Regions from separate parts of the Mycolicibacterium sp. SMGY-1XX genome, predicted to be linked through region 2. Evidence: riboswitches for the same ligand, from Rfam matches in the RefSeq annotation. Region 2 holds a riboswitch; the other holds the start of a gene.
What was found. A riboswitch is a leader RNA that binds a small molecule or an ion and turns the genes downstream of it on or off. The one in region 2 is predicted to bind cobalamin.

Region 1: another riboswitch for cobalamin. It lies ahead of NL241_RS34380 (ABC transporter substrate-binding protein); the one in region 2 lies ahead of NL241_RS09555 (ABC transporter substrate-binding protein).

What each region holds. Positions count from the first base shown of each region.
Region 1 is NZ_CP101139.1:7,193,008-7,201,505, reverse strand. Features, by position in the region: gene NL241_RS34390 (transglycosylase domain-containing protein) at 1-705, shown strand, start outside; partial or broken gene NL241_RS34385 (glycosyltransferase family 87 protein) at 720-2,300, shown strand; cobalamin riboswitch at 2,274-2,409, shown strand; gene NL241_RS34380 (ABC transporter substrate-binding protein) at 2,444-3,415, shown strand; gene NL241_RS34375 ((2Fe-2S)-binding protein) at 3,412-4,038, shown strand; gene NL241_RS34370 (FecCD family ABC transporter permease) at 4,059-5,051, shown strand; gene NL241_RS34365 (ABC transporter ATP-binding protein) at 5,048-5,869, shown strand; gene NL241_RS34360 (LacI family DNA-binding transcriptional regulator) at 5,839-6,885, opposite strand; gene NL241_RS34355 (MFS transporter) at 6,969-8,321, opposite strand.
Region 2 is NZ_CP101139.1:1,943,263-1,951,760, forward strand. Features, by position in the region: gene cobF (precorrin-6A synthase (deacetylating)) at 1-645, shown strand, start outside; gene NL241_RS09545 (cobyric acid synthase) at 645-2,108, shown strand; gene NL241_RS09550 (cobalt-precorrin-6A reductase) at 2,105-2,842, shown strand; cobalamin riboswitch at 2,838-3,024, shown strand; gene NL241_RS09555 (ABC transporter substrate-binding protein) at 3,079-4,086, shown strand; gene NL241_RS09560 (FecCD family ABC transporter permease) at 4,110-5,105, shown strand; gene NL241_RS09565 (ABC transporter ATP-binding protein) at 5,102-5,866, shown strand; gene NL241_RS09570 (cobalamin biosynthesis protein) at 5,873-6,856, opposite strand; gene NL241_RS09575 (bifunctional adenosylcobinamide kinase/adenosylcobinamide-phosphate guanylyltransferase) at 6,880-7,404, shown strand; gene cobT (nicotinate-nucleotide--dimethylbenzimidazole phosphoribosyltransferase) at 7,410-8,453, opposite strand; gene cobBC (bifunctional hydrogenobyrinic acid a,c-diamide synthase/histidinol phosphate aminotransferase CobBC) at 8,462-8,498, opposite strand, start outside.

The sequences.
Region 1 (8,498 bases), 2.0 Mb from region 2:
ACGCTGGCTGACTCCGGCGTCTACCACCGGCCGCACTTCGTGCAGAAGGTGGTCAACGCGCAGGGCCAGGTCCTATTTGACGCCAGCACCCAGGACACCGAGGGTGAGCAGCGCATCGACAAGGCCGTCGCCGACAACGTCACCGCCGCCATGCAACCCATCGCCGGCTATTCCAACGGCCACAACCTGGCCGGCGGCCGCCCGTCGGCCGCGAAGACGGGCACCAATCAGCTCGGCGACACCGGCGCCAACCGCGACGCCTGGATGGTCGGGTTCACCCCGTCCTTGTCGACCGCCGTCTGGGTGGGCACCGTCGACGGCACCAAGCCGCTGGAGAACCAGTGGGGCTCGCCGGTGTACGGCTCGGGCCTGCCGTCGGACATCTGGAAGGCAACGATGGACGGCGCCCTCGAGGGCACCGACGACGAGGAATTCCCGAAGCCGACCGAGATCGGCGGGTACGCCGGGGTGCCTGCCGCTCCGCCACCGCGGCCGACGCAGACCGCGCCGCCGACACCGCAGCCGGGCACGGTGATCCAGCCCAGTATCGAGATCGCGCCGGGTATCACCATCCCGCTGGGTCCGCCGACGACGGTGCCGGCTCCGGTTCCGGGTGGCGCTCCGCCCGTACCGGCCGCGCCGGGCGCTCCGGTGCCCCCGCCGGTCGACCCCAACGCACCGATCGTGCCCCCGCCGCCCCCGTGACGGAATCGGGGGGAGTGTCACCGCAGCGGTTGGCCACCGATACCCGCAGTGCCGACGATCGGGACCTGCCCAGCCGCAACGATGTGATGGTGTCGGCCATGTCCGACGTGGTCGGGGGACCGGTCGGACGGCATGCACTCATCGGCAGGCAGCGGTTGTTCACCCCGCTGCGGGTCATCTTCGTCATCGCCCTGGTGTTCCTCGCGCTGGGGTGGACCACCAAATCGCCGTGTCTGCAGACCGTGGGCACCGGCACCGCCGATCAACGCGTGGCCAACTGGGAGAACCAGCGGGCCTACTACTCGCTCTGTTATTCCGACACCGTGCCGCTCTACACCGCGGAGTTGTTGAGCCAGGGCAAGTTCCCGTACAAATCGAGCTGGCTGGAGACCGACGAGAACGGTCAGCCCCGCACCCAGTACGACGGCACCCAGGCCATCCGTTACATGGAGTATCCGGTGCTCACCGGCGTCTACCAGTACGTGTCGATGGCGCTGGCCAAGACCTATTCGGCGCTGACGCGGGCCGTCACCTGGCCGGTGCTCTCCGGTGTCGCCGAGGTGGTGATGTTCTTCAACATCGCCGCGTTCGGCCTGGCGCTGGCCTGGTTGGCGACGGTGTGGGCCACCGCGATGCTGGCCGGACGCCGCATCTGGGACGCCGCCCTGGTGGCCGGCTCGCCTCTGCTGATCTTCCAGATCTTCACCAATTTCGACGCGCTGGCAACGGCTTTCGCCATGGGTGGGCTGCTGGCGTGGGCGCGCCGAAGACCGGTGCTGGCCGGTGTGCTGATCGGCCTCGGGGTGGCGGCCAAGCTGTATCCGGCGCTGTTGCTCCTGCCGATCGTGCTGCTGGCGGTGCGGTCGGGCCGTCTCGTCGAGGCCGGTAAGACGGTGGCGGCGGCGCTGGCCGCCTGGCTGGTGGTCAACCTGCCGATCATGGTGCTGTTCCCGCAGGGGTGGGCGGAGTTCTTCCGGCTCAACAGCCGCCGCGGTGAGGACATGGACTCGCTGTACAACGTGTTCGGCAGCTTCACCGGCTGGCGGGGTTTCGACACCGAGCTCGGCTTCTGGGAGCCGCCGGCGATTCTCAACAGTGTGGTTGCGCTGTTGTTCGTGTTGTGTTGTGCCGCAATCGCCTACATCGCGCTCACCGCACCCACGCGGCCCCGGCTGGCGCAGTTGGCGTTTCTGGTGGTGGCGGCGTTCCTGCTGACCAACAAGGTGTGGAGCCCGCAGTTCTCGCTGTGGCTGGTTCCGTTGGCGGTGCTCGCGCTCCCGCACCGCAGGATCCTGCTGGCCTGGATGACCATCGACGCCCTGGTGTGGGTGCCGCGCATGCTGTTCCTGTTCGGCGAGCAGAACAAGGGTCTGCCCGAGCAGGCGCTGACCACCACCGTCCTGCTGCGAGACATCGCCGTCATCGGGCTCTGTGTCCTGGTGATCCGGCAGATCTACCGCCCCGCCGACGACCTGGTGCGCTGGCGTGGCCGTATCGACGATCCGTCGGGCGGGGTCTTCGACCGGGCTCCGGACAACCCACCCTCGTGGTTGCCGGACTTCCTCTCAGCTAAAGTCGGTAGCGCCGGTCAACCGATCGGCTCCGATGGACAAGCAGGAAGCCGGTGTGAATCCGGCGCGGTCCCGCCACGGTGACCGGGTAGCGAACCCGGAAGTCCGATACTGCCTCCACCGGATGAGCCTGCCCTGGGACGAGGACATCCCGGATGGAGTCACGCATGACCGTTCGCACACTCTGTGCCATCCTCACCGTTGTAGCGCTTCTCGCCGGCTGCAGTTCGGCAGCTTCGGACACCAAAGCCGAAGCGGCAGAGGGCTTCCCGCTCACCATCGACAACTGCGATGAGGCCGTCACCGTCGACGCGCCGCCGGCCCGGGCGGTCGGCTATTTCCAGCAGTCCACCGAGATCATGCTGGCGCTCGGATTACAGGACTCTGTGGTGGGCAATGTCTACCCGGACAATCCGCCGCTGCCGCAGTACCAGCAGGCCTACGACGACATCCCGTTGATCTCGGACAAGGACGCTTCCTTCGAACAATTGCTGGCGGCGGGCCCGGATTTCGTCTACGGCGGCTACCGCAGCGCGTTCGCCGAGTCGGAGGGCCGCGCCCGCGCTGCGTTCGCCGATGCCGGGATCACCACGTATCTCAGCCCGGAGGCCTGCGCGACGGGCCCGGTCCGGATGGATGACGTCTACGCCGAGATCGAGCGGGTCGCCACGATCTTCGGTGTGCCGGAACGCGCGGAGAGCCTGACGACCGAGATGAAACGCAGCGTCGACGACGCGCGCGCCGGCATCGAGGGCGTGCCACCGCTGAAGGTGTTCGTCTACGACAGTGGCGAGGACTCGGCATTCACCGCCGGCGGCAAGGGAATCGGAACCCAGCTCATCGAATTGGCCGGGGGAACCAACATTTTCGCCGATCTCGACGAGGTGTTCGGCGACGTCTCGTGGGAACAGGTCATCGAACGCAACCCCGATGTCATCGTCATCTATGACTACTTCGGCGCGCCGGGGGTGGAGAACAAGAAGGAGTTCCTGCGGTCGCGGCCGGAGCTGGCCGACGTACCGGCGATCAAGAACAACAGGTTCGCCGACCTGACCCTGCAGGACACGGTGATGGGGGTTCGGGCGCCGTACGCGGTGGGCAAGCTGGCAGCGCAGTTGCATCCGGACCGCTTCCAATGACGTTGGCGGCTGCGCTCACCCGCGCCGCCCGGTTCGGCGGGTACTTCGAAGTCGGACTGGACGGGGCCGTTCCGGAGTTCGACCTCGACAGGACGCTGACGGCGGTGGCCGCCCGGCTCGGTACCGCCGAGTCACGGGTGGCGGTGTCCTCTCTGCAATACGAGTTCGCCGAACGACTGTGGGCGGTGTCGCTGGGGGCGTGGGCTTTCGGCCGCATCGTGCCGGACCTGACCGGGCTGCGGTACGGCGCCGGCGCAGACGGCAGGCTGGTCCTGGGTTTCGCGGACCTGCGCGGCACCGATTGTCTGGGTGCGACCACGGAACAGGTGGCAGAATTGTTGGCGCACAACGTCATCAGCCAGCTCGAAGTCTTCCACGAGACCGTGCGGACCGCCACCAAGATGGCCGATGGTCTGCTGTGGGGCAACGCCGCCACGGCATTGGTGCTCTCGGCGCGGTCAGCCAGCCGGGGCCGGTCCTGCTATGCCGTCGCGTCGGCGTTGTTGGCGCAGCCGCCCCTGCTCGGCCGGGTCATCGGACCGATCACCACCCCCAAGCGGCGGAGCTGTTGCCTGTTCTACCGCACGGCCGCCGGACGCAAGTGTGGGGACTGTCCGCTGTGAACCCGCGGGCTTCCTACCCCATGGTCATGCTGGGCCTGGCCGCCCTTCTGGTCGCCAGCATGGTGCTGGGTCTGGCGATCGGCTCCATCAACGTCCCGCCGGCCGATGTCGCCAAAGCGATTCTGCAACAACCTGTTCCCACGCATCACGCGACCATCGTGCTGCAGGTGCGGGGGCCGCGGGTGCTGCTGGGCGCGGTGGTGGGCGCCGGCCTGGGTGTGGTCGGGATGACCTTGCAGGCGCTGGTACGCAACCCGCTGGCCGATCCGTTCCTGCTCGGGGTCTCCTCCGGTGCTTCGGTGGGCGCGGTGGCGGTCATCCTGACCGGGGTGACGGTGTTCGGGTTCGCCTCGACGTCCGTCGCCGCCTTCCTGGGTGCTCTTGCGGCACTGGGGTTGGTGTACCTGCTGTCCCGCGCCGGTGGCCAGATCACCACCACCCGCCTGGTCCTCGCCGGTGTCGCGGTCGCCTACGTGCTGTCGGCGGTGACCAGCTTGATGCTGATCATGTCGAGCAGCGGCGACCAGGCCCGCCAGGTGTTGACCTGGCTGCTGGGCGGTTTGGGTGGGGCGAACTGGGATTCCCTGTGGCTGCCGCTGTCGGTGGTGTTGATCGGGCTGGCGGTGCTGCTGGCGCAGTCCCGCATCCTCAACGTCCTGCTGGCCGGTGATGAGGCAGCGATGACAATGGGGGTGGACGCCAACCGGTTTCGCGCGCAGGTGTTCGTGGTGACCTCACTGGTCACCGGTGTGCTGGTGGCCGTCAGCGGGCCCATCGGGTTCGTCGGGCTGATCCTGCCCCACGCGGTGCGACTGCTCGTGGGCAGCGACCACCGGCGGGCGCTGCCGGCCACCGCGCTGGCGGGCGCCTCCTTCCTGGTGATCGCCGATATGGCGGCCCGGACGTTGGCGTCACCGCAGGAGATCCCGGTGGGTGTGCTCACCGCGTTGTGCGGTGGGCCGTTCTTCCTCTGGCTCATCCGCCGGGATGCCCGCCGGACGGTGGCCGCGTGAGCGCCGCGCGATTGCGGGCCGACGCGGTGTCGGTGCGCCTCGGCGGCCGCATGGTGGTCGAATCGGTGTCGCTGTCGGCTGAACCGGGCCAGGTCATCGGGGTGGTGGGCCCCAACGGGTGCGGAAAATCCACCCTGTTGCGCGCGCTGGTGGGCATCCTGAAACCCGCCGCCGGGCAGGTGTACGTCGACGGGGTGAAGATCGGTCAGCTGTCCAGCAGGGAGCTCGCCCGCCGGGTGGCCACCGTATTACAAGATGCGGCAGGTGATTTCGATCTGCGCGCCCACGATGTGGTGGCGATGGGCCGCGCCCCGTTCAAGCGGATGTTCCAGCGTGACGACGCAACGGACGCCGCGATCGTCGCGCAGGCGCTCGACCTGGTGGGCGCCGCGCATCTGACGTGGCAGCCGTTCGCGCTGATGTCCGGCGGCGAGCGCCAGCGGGTGCTCATCGCGCGGGCCCTGGCGCAGCACCCGCGTCTGCTGGTGCTCGACGAGCCCACCAACCACCTCGATATCCGGCATCAGTTCGACGCCCTGGCGTTGCCGCGCCGGCTGGGGGTGACGGCCGTCGTCGCGCTGCATGATCTGAACCTGGCCGCGCACTATTGCGATGTCATCCACGTGCTCGATCGCGGGCGTTCGGTGTGTGCGGGCCCACCGGCGGAGGTTCTGACCCCGGAGTTGTTGGCGCAGGTCTACGGTGTCGTCGGCACCGTCGGCCCGCATCCCGTCACCGGTCGGTCCCAGGTGAGTTTCGATCCGGGAGGGTCGGTGGCCGCGACCGGTCAGGCGGTCTCGCGCGCGACAATGCGATAGCCGACGTCGACGGCGGTGGCGTCGACGGCTTCACCGTTGATCCGGGCCAGGAGGAGATCGGCTGCGCGCGAACCGATTTCGTTGACGTCCACACTGACGGTGGTGAGCGCGGGGATGAGGTGGCGGGCTATCTCGAAGTCACCGAAACCGGTGATCGCCAGCTGGTCCGGCACCACCAGGCCCCGTCGCTGGGCAGCCAGCACCGCGGCCGCCGCGAAGACGTCGGAGGCGAACACCACCGCGGAGGTTTCGGGATGGCGTTGCAGCACGGTGTCGAGCAACTCCACCCCGGTGTCCATGGACACCTCCCGGCCGGGCAGGTCCACCACACGCAGGGGTTCATCGGGGAGCAGGGCGCGCATCCCGGCGGTGAATCCTTCGAGCCGCCGGCTGGCCCGGGCGTCACCGGGTCGCAGGATGCCGGCGAATGTCAGTCTGCGATGGCCGTTGTCGACGAGGTAGCGCACCACGTCGATCATCGCGTCGCGGTTGGAGAAGCCGACCAGGGTGTCCAGCGGTTCGGTGTTCCAGTCCCACGTCTCGACCACCGGGGCGCCGTAGTCCCGGAGCAGTCGGGTGGTGAGGTCGGTGTGCAGCGTGCCGACGATCAGGAAACCGTCCGGGCGCCGGGAGATGGCGCCGCGAATCAGGTCCTCCTCGCGCTCCTCCTCGTAATCGGTGTAGCCCACGGTCATCTGGTAACCCGCCGGGCCCAGACGCGCCGCCGCCGCGCGCAGGGTGTCGGAGAAGATCGACGCCGAGATCACCGGGACGATGGCCGCGATGGTGCGGCTGCGATTCGAGGCCAGGTGGCTGGCGGCCAGATTGGGGACGTAGCCGGTCTCTTCGATGGCCCGGTGCACCCGCTGCCGGGTCTCCTCGGATACCCGGTCCGGGCGGCTGAGCACCCGGGACACCGTTTGGGCGGACACGCCCGCGGCCTCACCGACCTCCTGCATCGTGACGGATCGGGTCGAGGAGGCGCCACGAGTGCGCCGCTGGGTGGACCCAGCCACACGGCCCCCTTCGATCGATCGGTCGGCATCCGGTGGTGCCGAAGCGATCGTATCGGTGGGGGCCGTGGCCGGTTGCGGTGAGATCAGCGAGCGCTCACGGTGCTGTCCGTGGCGGTCTCGCCGCCTGCACCCGACGGCGGCGCCGGATCTGCTTCGTAGCCGCTGATGTCGTGATTGGTCTCCGGGGCCTTCCACATCGAGAACGCGGACACCCCGGCCAGGATCGCCACCAGTCCCGCGACCAGCCACGGGCTGCCACCGCTGGCGGCCACCAGCGCGGTGGCGATCAGCGGCAGGGGCCCACCGACCAGCGCCGAGGTGGACTCGCGGGCAGCGGCGATGCCGGAGAAGCGCACCTCGGCGGGGAAGTACTCGGCGTAGAAGGAGGCTTGGACGCCGAAGATCGCACGGTCGGCGATGTGCGCGACGATCACCGCGAGGTAGAGCAGCGCGATGTTGCCGAGGTTGATGATCAGGAAGAACGGTACGACGAACGCGATCAGGAACAGTGCGCCGCCGATCACCACCGGCCGTCGCCCAATCCGGTCTGAGAGGCGGCCCCAGAACACGGTGGCGATGGAGCCGATCAGGCCGCTGAGCATGATGCCCACCAGGGAGGCGACCGTCGGATACCCCAGGGTGTTGATGGCGTACGACAGGGCGAAGGTCTGGAAGATGTAGGTCAGCGAGCCGCCGAAGTTCACCCCCGCGGCGATGAGGACCATCTTCGGGTGCTGGGTGAGCAGTCGGCGCATCGGGGATTCGTCGCGGTTGCGCACCTTCTTCTCGATGCGCTTGTAATCCTCGGTCTCCTCCATCCGCACCCGGATGAACAGAGCGATGATCAGACCAACTGCGCTGAACAGGAACGGGATTCGCCATCCCCAGGACTGGAAGGCATCCTCGGGAAGCAGGGCGAACAGCGCGAACATGCCGGTGGCGAGCATCATGGCTACGTCCACGCCGGCGGCCGGGATGGAGGTGAAGAAGCCGCGGCTGCTGCGGCCGCTCTCACCGGCCACCACCACCGCGCCGCCGTATTCGGCACCGGCGCCGAAGCCCTGGATCATGCGCAGCAGGATCAGCAGCGCGGGTGCCCAGTACCCGATCGCGTCGAAGTTCGGCAGCAGGCCGATCAGGATGGTGCTGACGCCCATGATGGTGACCGTCAGCAGCAGCACCGGTTTGCGGCCGATCCGGTCTCCGAGGTTGCCCAGCACCAGGCCACCCAGCGGCCGGACCACGAAGCCGATCGCGTACGTGGCGAAGGCGATCATGGTGCCCACCGTCGGGCTCACGTCGCCGAAGAACTGTTTGTTGAAGATCAGCACAGCGGCCGAGGAGTACAGGAAGAAGTCGTACCACTCGATCACCGTCCCGGCGGCACTCGCGGAGACGGGGACCCACCGCTTCTTGTCGATCACGCGTCGATTCATCGTTCTGACTTTCTCCGTACGACGGGATGGTTAGCGCTAACTTATGTGAGCGATGACTCGGGACAGTAGTGGTCTGACTCACAGGAGTCAACAGTGGGGGTATCGGATCTCAGGCAACATGCCAGCCGGCGGCGTGCGTGCGGCTCGACTTGAAAGTGTGTGCCATGTCTTTGCTTT
Region 2 (8,498 bases):
AAGAACGATGACGACGGGCTGCTGGCGCTGCGGCGTGAAATCCTGGCTGCCCACACGGATTCGGTGCCGATCGTGGTGGTCCGCGACCCGGAACGAGACCGCTCGGCCGGGCTGAGCACCTCCGGTTACGAAGGTGCCGTAGCGGATTGGCATTCGGCCCGGGCGGCGGAATACGCCGCCGTACTGCGGGAGCGCGGCGGGACGGCGGCGTTCCTGGTGTGGGGGGACCCCTCGCTGTACGACTCGACCATCCGGATCGTCGAAAAGGTCCGTGAGCTCGGCGTCCCGGTGGAACTGGACGTGCTGCCGGGGATCAGCGCCCCGCAGCTGCTCGCAGCCCGGCATCGGATCGTGCTACACGAGGTGGGCCGTCCGGTGCACATCACCACCGGCAGGCGGTTGCAGGAGGCGGTGGCGGCGGGCCAGGACAACATCGTCGCCATGCTCAATCCACCACCGGAGCGGCTCGACCTGTCCGGCCTACACGACTGGACGCTGTGGTGGGGCGCCAATCTCGGCGCGCCCGGCGAACGTCTGGTTCACGGCCGGCTCGGTGAGGTGTATCCCGCCATGGCCGAGGCGCGTGAGGCGGCCAAGGCCGACGCCGGCTGGGTGATGGACCTGTTCCTGGTGAGGAAGAACTGATGCCGGGCATCCTCGTGGCCGGCACCACCAGCGATGCGGGCAAGAGCGTGGTCACCACCGGCCTGTGCCGGGCGCTGGCCCGCCGGGGTGTCAAGGTGGCCCCGTACAAGGCGCAGAACATGTCGAACAACTCGATGGTGTGCGCTACGGGCACTGAGATCGGCCGGGCGCAATGGGTTCAGGCCCTGGCCGCCGAGGCCGAACCCGAGGCGGCCATGAATCCCGTGCTGCTCAAACCGGGCAGTGATCACCGCAGCCATGTGGTGCTGATGGGGCAGCCCTGGGGCGAAGTGTCCTCGGCGGACTGGCTGGACGGCCGGCGCGCCCTGGCCACGACAGCGCACGCGGCTTTCGACGACCTGGCCGGCCGGTTCGACGTGGTGGTGGCCGAAGGTGCCGGGAGCCCCGCTGAGATCAACCTGCGCGCAGGCGATTACGTCAACATGGGACTGGCCCGGCACGCCGGCCTCCCCACGGTGGTGGTCGGTGACATCGACCGCGGCGGGGTGTTCGCGGCGTTCCTCGGTTCGGTGGCGCTGCTCTCACCCGAGGATCAGGAACTGGTGGCCGGGTTCGTCGTCAACAAGTTCCGCGGTGACCTCGACCTGCTGGCCCCGGGTCTGCGTGACCTGGAACGGGTGACCGGACGGCGCGTTTACGGCACCCTGCCTTGGCATCCCGAACTGTGGCTGGACTCCGAGGACGCCCTGGACCTCGAGGGCCGACGTTCCTCCGGGGATGCAGCCCGCCGGGTGGCCGTCATCCGGCTGCCCAGGATCAGCAACTTCACCGACGTCGACGCCCTGGGTCTGGAACCCGGTTTGGATGTCGTGTTCGTCTCCGACCCGCGGGCGCTCGGCGACGCGGACCTGGTGGTGCTCCCGGGAACTCGCGCCACCATCGCCGACCTGGCCTGGTTGCGGTCACGAGGACTGGATCGTGCCATCGTGGCGCATGTGGCTGCAGGCAAGCCCCTGATCGGGATCTGCGGTGGCTTCCAGATGCTCGGCGGGGTGATCCGTGACCCGGACGGTATCGAGGGGCAGCCCGCGGAGGTTTCCGGGCTGGGCCTGCTGGATGTGGAGACGACGTTCGCGGCGGCGAAAGTGCTGCGCCTGCCGCAGGGTACCGGGCTGGGGGTGCCGGCCTCGGGGTACGAGATACACCACGGCCGCATCACCCGCGGCGCCGGGGTCGACGAATTCCTCGGTGGGGCCCGCGCCGGGCAGGTTTTCGGGACCATGTGGCACGGCTCGCTCGAAGGCGACGCGTTGCGTTCGGCGTTCCTGGGCGAGACGCTGGGGGTGGCGCCGTCCGGGGTGAGCTTCCCGGCAGCCCGGCAGCGGCGGCTGGATCTGTTGGGACAGTTGGTCGAACAGCACCTCGACGTCGATGCGCTGCTGGCGCTGGTGACCAATGGTGCACCCGCGGGGTTTCCGTTCCTTCCGCCGGGAGCACCGTGACGAGGGTGTTGCTCCTCGGCGGCACCGCCGAAGCCCGGGCTCTGGCTGCGGAGTTGGTGGCCGACGGGATCGACGTGATGAGTTCGTTGGCCGGTCGGGTGGCCCGGCCGCGGATGCCTGTCGGCCCGGTCCGCGTCGGTGGATTCGGCGGAGTGGACGGATTGCGCAGCGCCCTGGCCGATTACGACGCCGTGGTGGACGCCACCCACCCGTTCGCGATGACCATGTCCCAGAACGCCGTCACCGCCTGCACCACCGGATCCGCCCAGCGCCCGCTGCTGCGGTTGCAGCGACCCGGCTGGTCCGACCGCGCAAAACCGTCCTGGCAGTGGGTGGATTCGCATGACGAGGCGGCGGTGCTCACCGCGCGACTGGGGCAGCGACCCGTGCTCACCATCGGACGACAGCAACTCGCGCGCTTCATTCCTGCCTTGCACGAGCTGGCGGTGCTGGCGCGGGTGGTCGACGATCCCGACGTGGATGTGCCGCCGTCGTGGCGACTGCAGCACGACCGTGGTCCGTACGCGTTGCCGGGTGAACTGGAGCTGCTGCGTGACCATCGGGCGGATGTGTTGGTGACCAAGGACTCCGGCGGTGAGTACACCTGGCCGAAGATGGCGGCCGCCGATGAGCTCGGACTGCCGGTGGTGATCGTCCGCCGCCCCGAGGTGCCCGCCGGCGTCATCACGGTGTCCAGCGTGGAAGAGGCCGCTGCCTGGGTGCGGGCACTGTAACCTGGCAGTTGCCAGTCGCCTCCGTATGGAGCAGGGAACCCGGTGCGACTCCGGGGCTGACGCGCAGCGGTGTGGAGTGACGAAGCGGGCATGTGTAAGCCACTGGGAGCGTAGCTCCTGGGAAGGCAGCCCGCCGAGGACGATCTCCGAGTCCGAAAACCTGCTGGCAGCCGCGACACCCGTCGCGGTGAGGTCATCGGGTCTCGCTGTTGGACCCCCTGATGTGAAGGATCGCCATGCGACCAGAGTTGTTCGTGTTTGCCGTCTTTGCCCTCGTCCTGGCAGGGTGCAGCTATTCTGCGGAGCAACCCTCCGCCGCCCCCGCCCAGGGCTACCCCGTGTCGATCGAGAACTGCGGCCGTGAGGTCACGATCCAGCAGGCACCCGAACGCATCGTCTCGTTGAACCAGGGCAGCACGGAGATGTTGCTGTCGCTCGGCGCCGCCGATCGCATGGTGGGTGCCGCGGGCTGGACCGATCCCATCCTGCCATCGCTGGAGGCCGACAACGCCACGGTAGAGCGGCTCGCCGACCAGGCGCCGTCGTTCGAGACGGTTCTCGCCACGGAGCCCGATCTGGTCACCGCATCGCTGCAGGGCACCCTCGGTCCCGGCGGCGTCACCACTCCGGAGGATCTGGCGAAACTGGGCGTCCCGTCGTACATGTCGGTTGTCGAGTGCACCAAAGAGGCCGGCAATTCCGACGGCCGGCGCACCGAGACACTGGAGATCGACGCCATCTACACCGAGATCCGTGACCTCGGTGCCCTGGTCGGCGAACAGGCCCGCGCCGAGGGACTCGTCGCTGACATGCAGAACCGGGTGGCCGCCGCCTCGAGGAGAGACACGGCCGGCACCACAGTGCTGTACTGGTTCGCCAACTCCGAGTCGCCGTACATGGCCGGGTGCTGCGGCGGGCCTGGTGTCATCAACCGCACCCTCGGGTTGAAGAACGTGTTCGAGGATTCTCCGGAGGATTGGCCGCAGATCAACTGGGAGACGGTGGCGCAGCGTGATCCCGATGTGCTGATCCTCGGCGACCTGACCCGCAAGAGCCAAACCGCTGAGAACGCCGCCGCGAAAATCGCTTTCCTGGAATCGAATCCCGTCACCCGCGAGATGACGGCGGTGAAGAACAAACGCTACATCCCGTTGGCCGGCGCCGAGCTCAACCCGTCGATCCGGATGGCGGACGCCATCGAGAAGGTCGCAGGCGGGTTGGCGCAGTTCGGTCTGGCCCGCTGAGCAGCGCGCTGCGCTCCCCGGCTGTGGTCTGGCCGGCGGGGCTGGTACTGCTGTTGGTGTCGGTCGCGGCCGCCACCACCATCGGGCCGTCGGATCTCGGGCCCCGCGACGCATTCGCCGCCGTCCTCGAACGGTTCGGCGGCCCCGATTCTCAGCTGTCGTTGCTGCAGCAGAGCATAATCTGGGAGCTGCGACTGCCCCGCGCGCTACTGGCCGCGGCGTGCGGAGCGGGGCTCGCGCTGTGTGGCGTGATGCTGCAGTCGCTGTTGCGCAATCCGCTGGCCGATCCGTTCATCCTCGGCGTCGCCTCGGGAGCGTCGACCGGTGCGGTGTCGGTGGTGGTCCTCGGTATCGGCGCCGGGGCGATCGGACTGGCGGCCGGCGCCTTCGTCGGCGCGATCGTCGCTTTCGGCCTGGTTCTGGTGCTCGCGTTCGCCGCCGGGGGCGGGATGGACCGGATGATCCTCGCCGGAGTGGCTGCCACCCAACTGTTCTCGGCGCTGACATCGTTCATCGTGTTCAGGTCGGCGGACGCCGAGCAGACCAGGGGAGTGTTGTTCTGGCTGCTGGGGTCGCTGAGCACCGCGTCCTGGCGCGATGTGGCGGTGTGTGCGGTGCTGGTGATCCTGGGAGTGGTGATCTGCTGGGCCTGCGCCGGCACGCTGGACGCGTTCCTCTTCGGTCAGGACGCCGCCGCTGCGCTGGGGGTGGCGGTCGGACGGATCCGGCTGCTGCTGTTGGTGGTGACCGCGCTGGTGACTGCGGTGATCGTGTCGACCTCGGGTGCCATCGGGTTCGTCGGTCTGGTGCTGCCGCACGCGGCGAGGGCGTTGGTGGGGACCAGGCACCGCGTGTTGGTGCCGACGGCCACCATCCTCGGGGCGATCTTCCTGGTGTGGGTGGACACGGCGGCCCGGGTGGTGATCGCCCCGCAGGAACTTCCCGTCGGAGTGGCCACCGCGATCGTCGGCGTACCTGCCTTCGTGGTGATTCTGTTGCGGCGCAGGAGAAGCGGATGAGCCTGTGCGCCAGCCGGGTCACCTGGTATACCCATGGCCGGGTGATCGTCGACGGGGTGGACATCACCGTCGCCGCCGGCGGCACCGTCGGGTTGCTCGGCCCCAACGGTTCGGGGAAGTCGTCGCTGCTGCGGCTCTTGGCGGGGATTCGCCCCGCCTCCTCGGGGGTGGTTCGCCTCGACGACACCGTCGTGTCGACGATGAGCAGGCGCCAGGTGGCGCGGCGGCTCGCGGTCGTCGACCAGGAGGCCACCACTGATCAGGAGCCCACGGTGCGTGACGTGGTGGAGCTCGGTCGCCTGCCGCATCGGCAGCCGTGGTCGCCTATGTCGGCCCGGGACCGTGAGATCGTGGAATCAGTCTCGGTGACAACAGGAATCGAAATGCTGCTGGACAGGCGCTATTCCACGCTGTCCGGCGGGGAACGACAACGTGTGCAGATCGCGCGGGCCCTGGCGCAGGAGCCGACCGAGCTGTTGTTGGATGAACCGACCAACCACCTCGACATCCGGCACCAACTGGAACTGCTCGAATTGGTGACCTCCACCGACACCACCACGCTGATGGCGCTGCACGACCTCAACCTGGCCGCGGCCTATTGCGAGGAGTTGGTGATCTTCCAGCACGGGCGGGTGCACACCGCGGGTCCACCGGCCAGGGTGCTCACCGCGGACGTGATCGCGCAGGTGTATGGAGTGCAGGCAACGGTGCACCTGGAGGATGGCCGTCCGCATGTGCGGTTCGGCCGGCCGCTGCGCTGAGCCGCACTAGCGTGCAAAAAGCCCTCGGCGAGCGCGCGTGTTGGTACGAAAAAGCCCGGTGTGTTGCGTGCAGACACGCGCGCTCGCGGAGAGTAGGGCGGCGGCCAGGCCGACTCGGCGGGCCAGCCGGGTGGTCCGCGGGATGTCGCTCGGCACCGGGGCGCGGCCGTCACCCATCAGCGCGCGGTGCTCGACGCGGTTGCCGTAGTAGGTGTTGGTGCCGCCGAGCCGGATCCCCAGCGCCCCAGCGAAACTGGCCTCGACCACCCCGGCGTTGGGGCTGGGGTGAGCACGGGCGTCGCGGCGCCACGCGCGCAGCGCTCCGCGCGGATCAGGGGCCAGGATCGTTGTGATCAGACCGGCGCTGCGGGCGCCGGGGAAGCCCAGGACATCGTCGAATCGGGCGGCGGCCCAACCGAATCGCTCGTATCTCGCGTTGTGGTGGCCCACCATCGCATCCAGGGTGTTGGCGGCCCGGTGCCCCACCAGACCCGGCACCCCGGCGACCGCACCCCAGAAAAACGATGTGACCACCGCGTCGCTGGTGTTCTCGGCCACCGATTCGACGACGGCGCGGGCCACTTCGTCGGGTGTCAGCGCGGAGGTGTCGCGGCCCACCAGGTTGCGCAACCGGCGCCGGGCCCCGTCGAGATCATCGGCTTCGAGCAACTGGTGCACGGCCAGCGCCTCCCGTTCGAGTGAACGGCCGCCGAGCACTGCCCAGGTGGTCACCGCGGTCACCAGCACCTGCGCCACGGGATGGCGGGCGCAGCGCTGGGCGGTGACGGCCAGTCCCGTCGCGGCCCCGACCAGCAGAACCTGGTACCCAACGCCACGCGCGCGGCTGTCACCGTACATCCGCTGTTCGAGTGCCGAAGCGGCACGGCCGAATCCGGCCACGGGATGGCCCCGGCGAGGATCGCCGAGGAGACGGTCAGCGGCGTGGCCCAGGACCAGACCGGCGGCCTGCCAGGTCGTTGGGTTCAGCATCGGCCTACACCTACGATGGGCGGGTGCGGATCCTTGTCACCGGTGGTGTGCGCTCCGGCAAGTCGGGTCACGCCGAGGCGCTGCTGGACGGTGTCGCCGGCGTGACGTATGTGGCACCCGGGCGCGCCACCGACGGCACCGACCCGGACTGGGATGCCCGGGTGGCGCTGCACCGGCAGCGCCGTCCGCAGAGCTGGTCGACGGTGGAGAGCAGCGCGCTGGCCGAGGTGCTCGCCGACCGGCCGGGTCCGGTGCTGATCGACTGTCTCGGTACCTGGTTGACGGCGATCATGGACGCCGAGCAGCTGTGGGAGGGCTCTTCCGGCGAGGCGTCCGCGGCCATCGGCGCCCATCTCGACACGGTGTGCGCTGCACTCGGCGCGGTGACCGAGGCGGTGGTGGTGACCAACGAGGTGGGCCTCGGTGTGGTGCCCGCACACCGATCGGGCCGGCTGTTCCGTGATCTGCTCGGCACCGTCAACCAGCGCGTGGCCGCGGTCTGCGATGAAGTGCACCTGGTGATCGCCGGTCGTGTCCTGAAGCTGTGAGCTGCTCAACCCGGCAGCAGTTCCGTCAGTAGCGCCGTGTCGCGCAGTGCGGCCACCGCGCCGCGCAACACCGGTACCGCGGCCACCGCGCCGGACCCTTCACCGAGTCGCAGACCCAGATCCAGCACCGGTGCCAGGCCCAGCTTGTCCAACGCCAGGCTCTGTGCCGGTTCGGTGGAGCGGTGCCCCGCCGCGAACCAGGCCGCCGCTCCGGGGTTCATCCGGTCGGCGGTCAGGGCGCACGCCACCGCCATCAGCCCGTCGAGCAGCACCGGGACACCCGAACGTGCCGCGGTGACAAGGTATCCCGTGGACGCAGCAAGGTCAGCGCTGCCGAGTGCGGCCAATGTCTGCACTGGATCGCCAGCGCGGTCACCGACCCGGGCCAGCGCAGCCTCGATGACCTCGGCCTTGTGCCGCAGCCCCGCATCATCGATCCCGCTGCCGCGGCCCACCACCTCCTCGGCCGGCAGTCCGAGGCCGGCGGCCACCATGGCCGCGGCGGGCGTGGTGTTGCCGATACCCAGGTCGCCGCTGAGCAGGAGTTGCGCGCCCGCGGCGATCTCCTGCGCGGCCACCTCGGCACCCGCGGCCAGGGCGGCGTGCGCCTGCTCGTTGGTCAGCGCGTCCTCGAGATGGATGGGGCCGCTGGATCGGCGGATCTTGTACGCCTGCAGTCTGTTTCTGACATCGGCGGGCAGGTCGGCGAAATCGTCGTCGACACCGAGGTCGAGCACCCGGACGTCGACCCCGTGTGCTGAGGCCAGGGAGTTGACCCCCAGTTTCTTGATCAGCGCGGCGCGGACGGTGGCGGCGGTGATCGATGACGGGAAGGCCGACACCCCGTGTGCGGCGACGCCGTGATCGCCGGCGAAGATCACCAGGCGCACATTGTCCAGCTGACGCGGCGGAACATCGCCCTGGGTGGCCGACAGCCACACCGCGAGTTCACCCAGCCGGCCCAGTGCGCCGGGTGGGGTGGCCAGACCGGCCAGCCGAGCTCTTGCCGCGGCAGCGACGTCGGCCGGGGGCGGGGCGATGGAGTGCATGGCTTCTCCTAGGAAACGGAAAGGGGCTGGCGGATGATTCGCTCG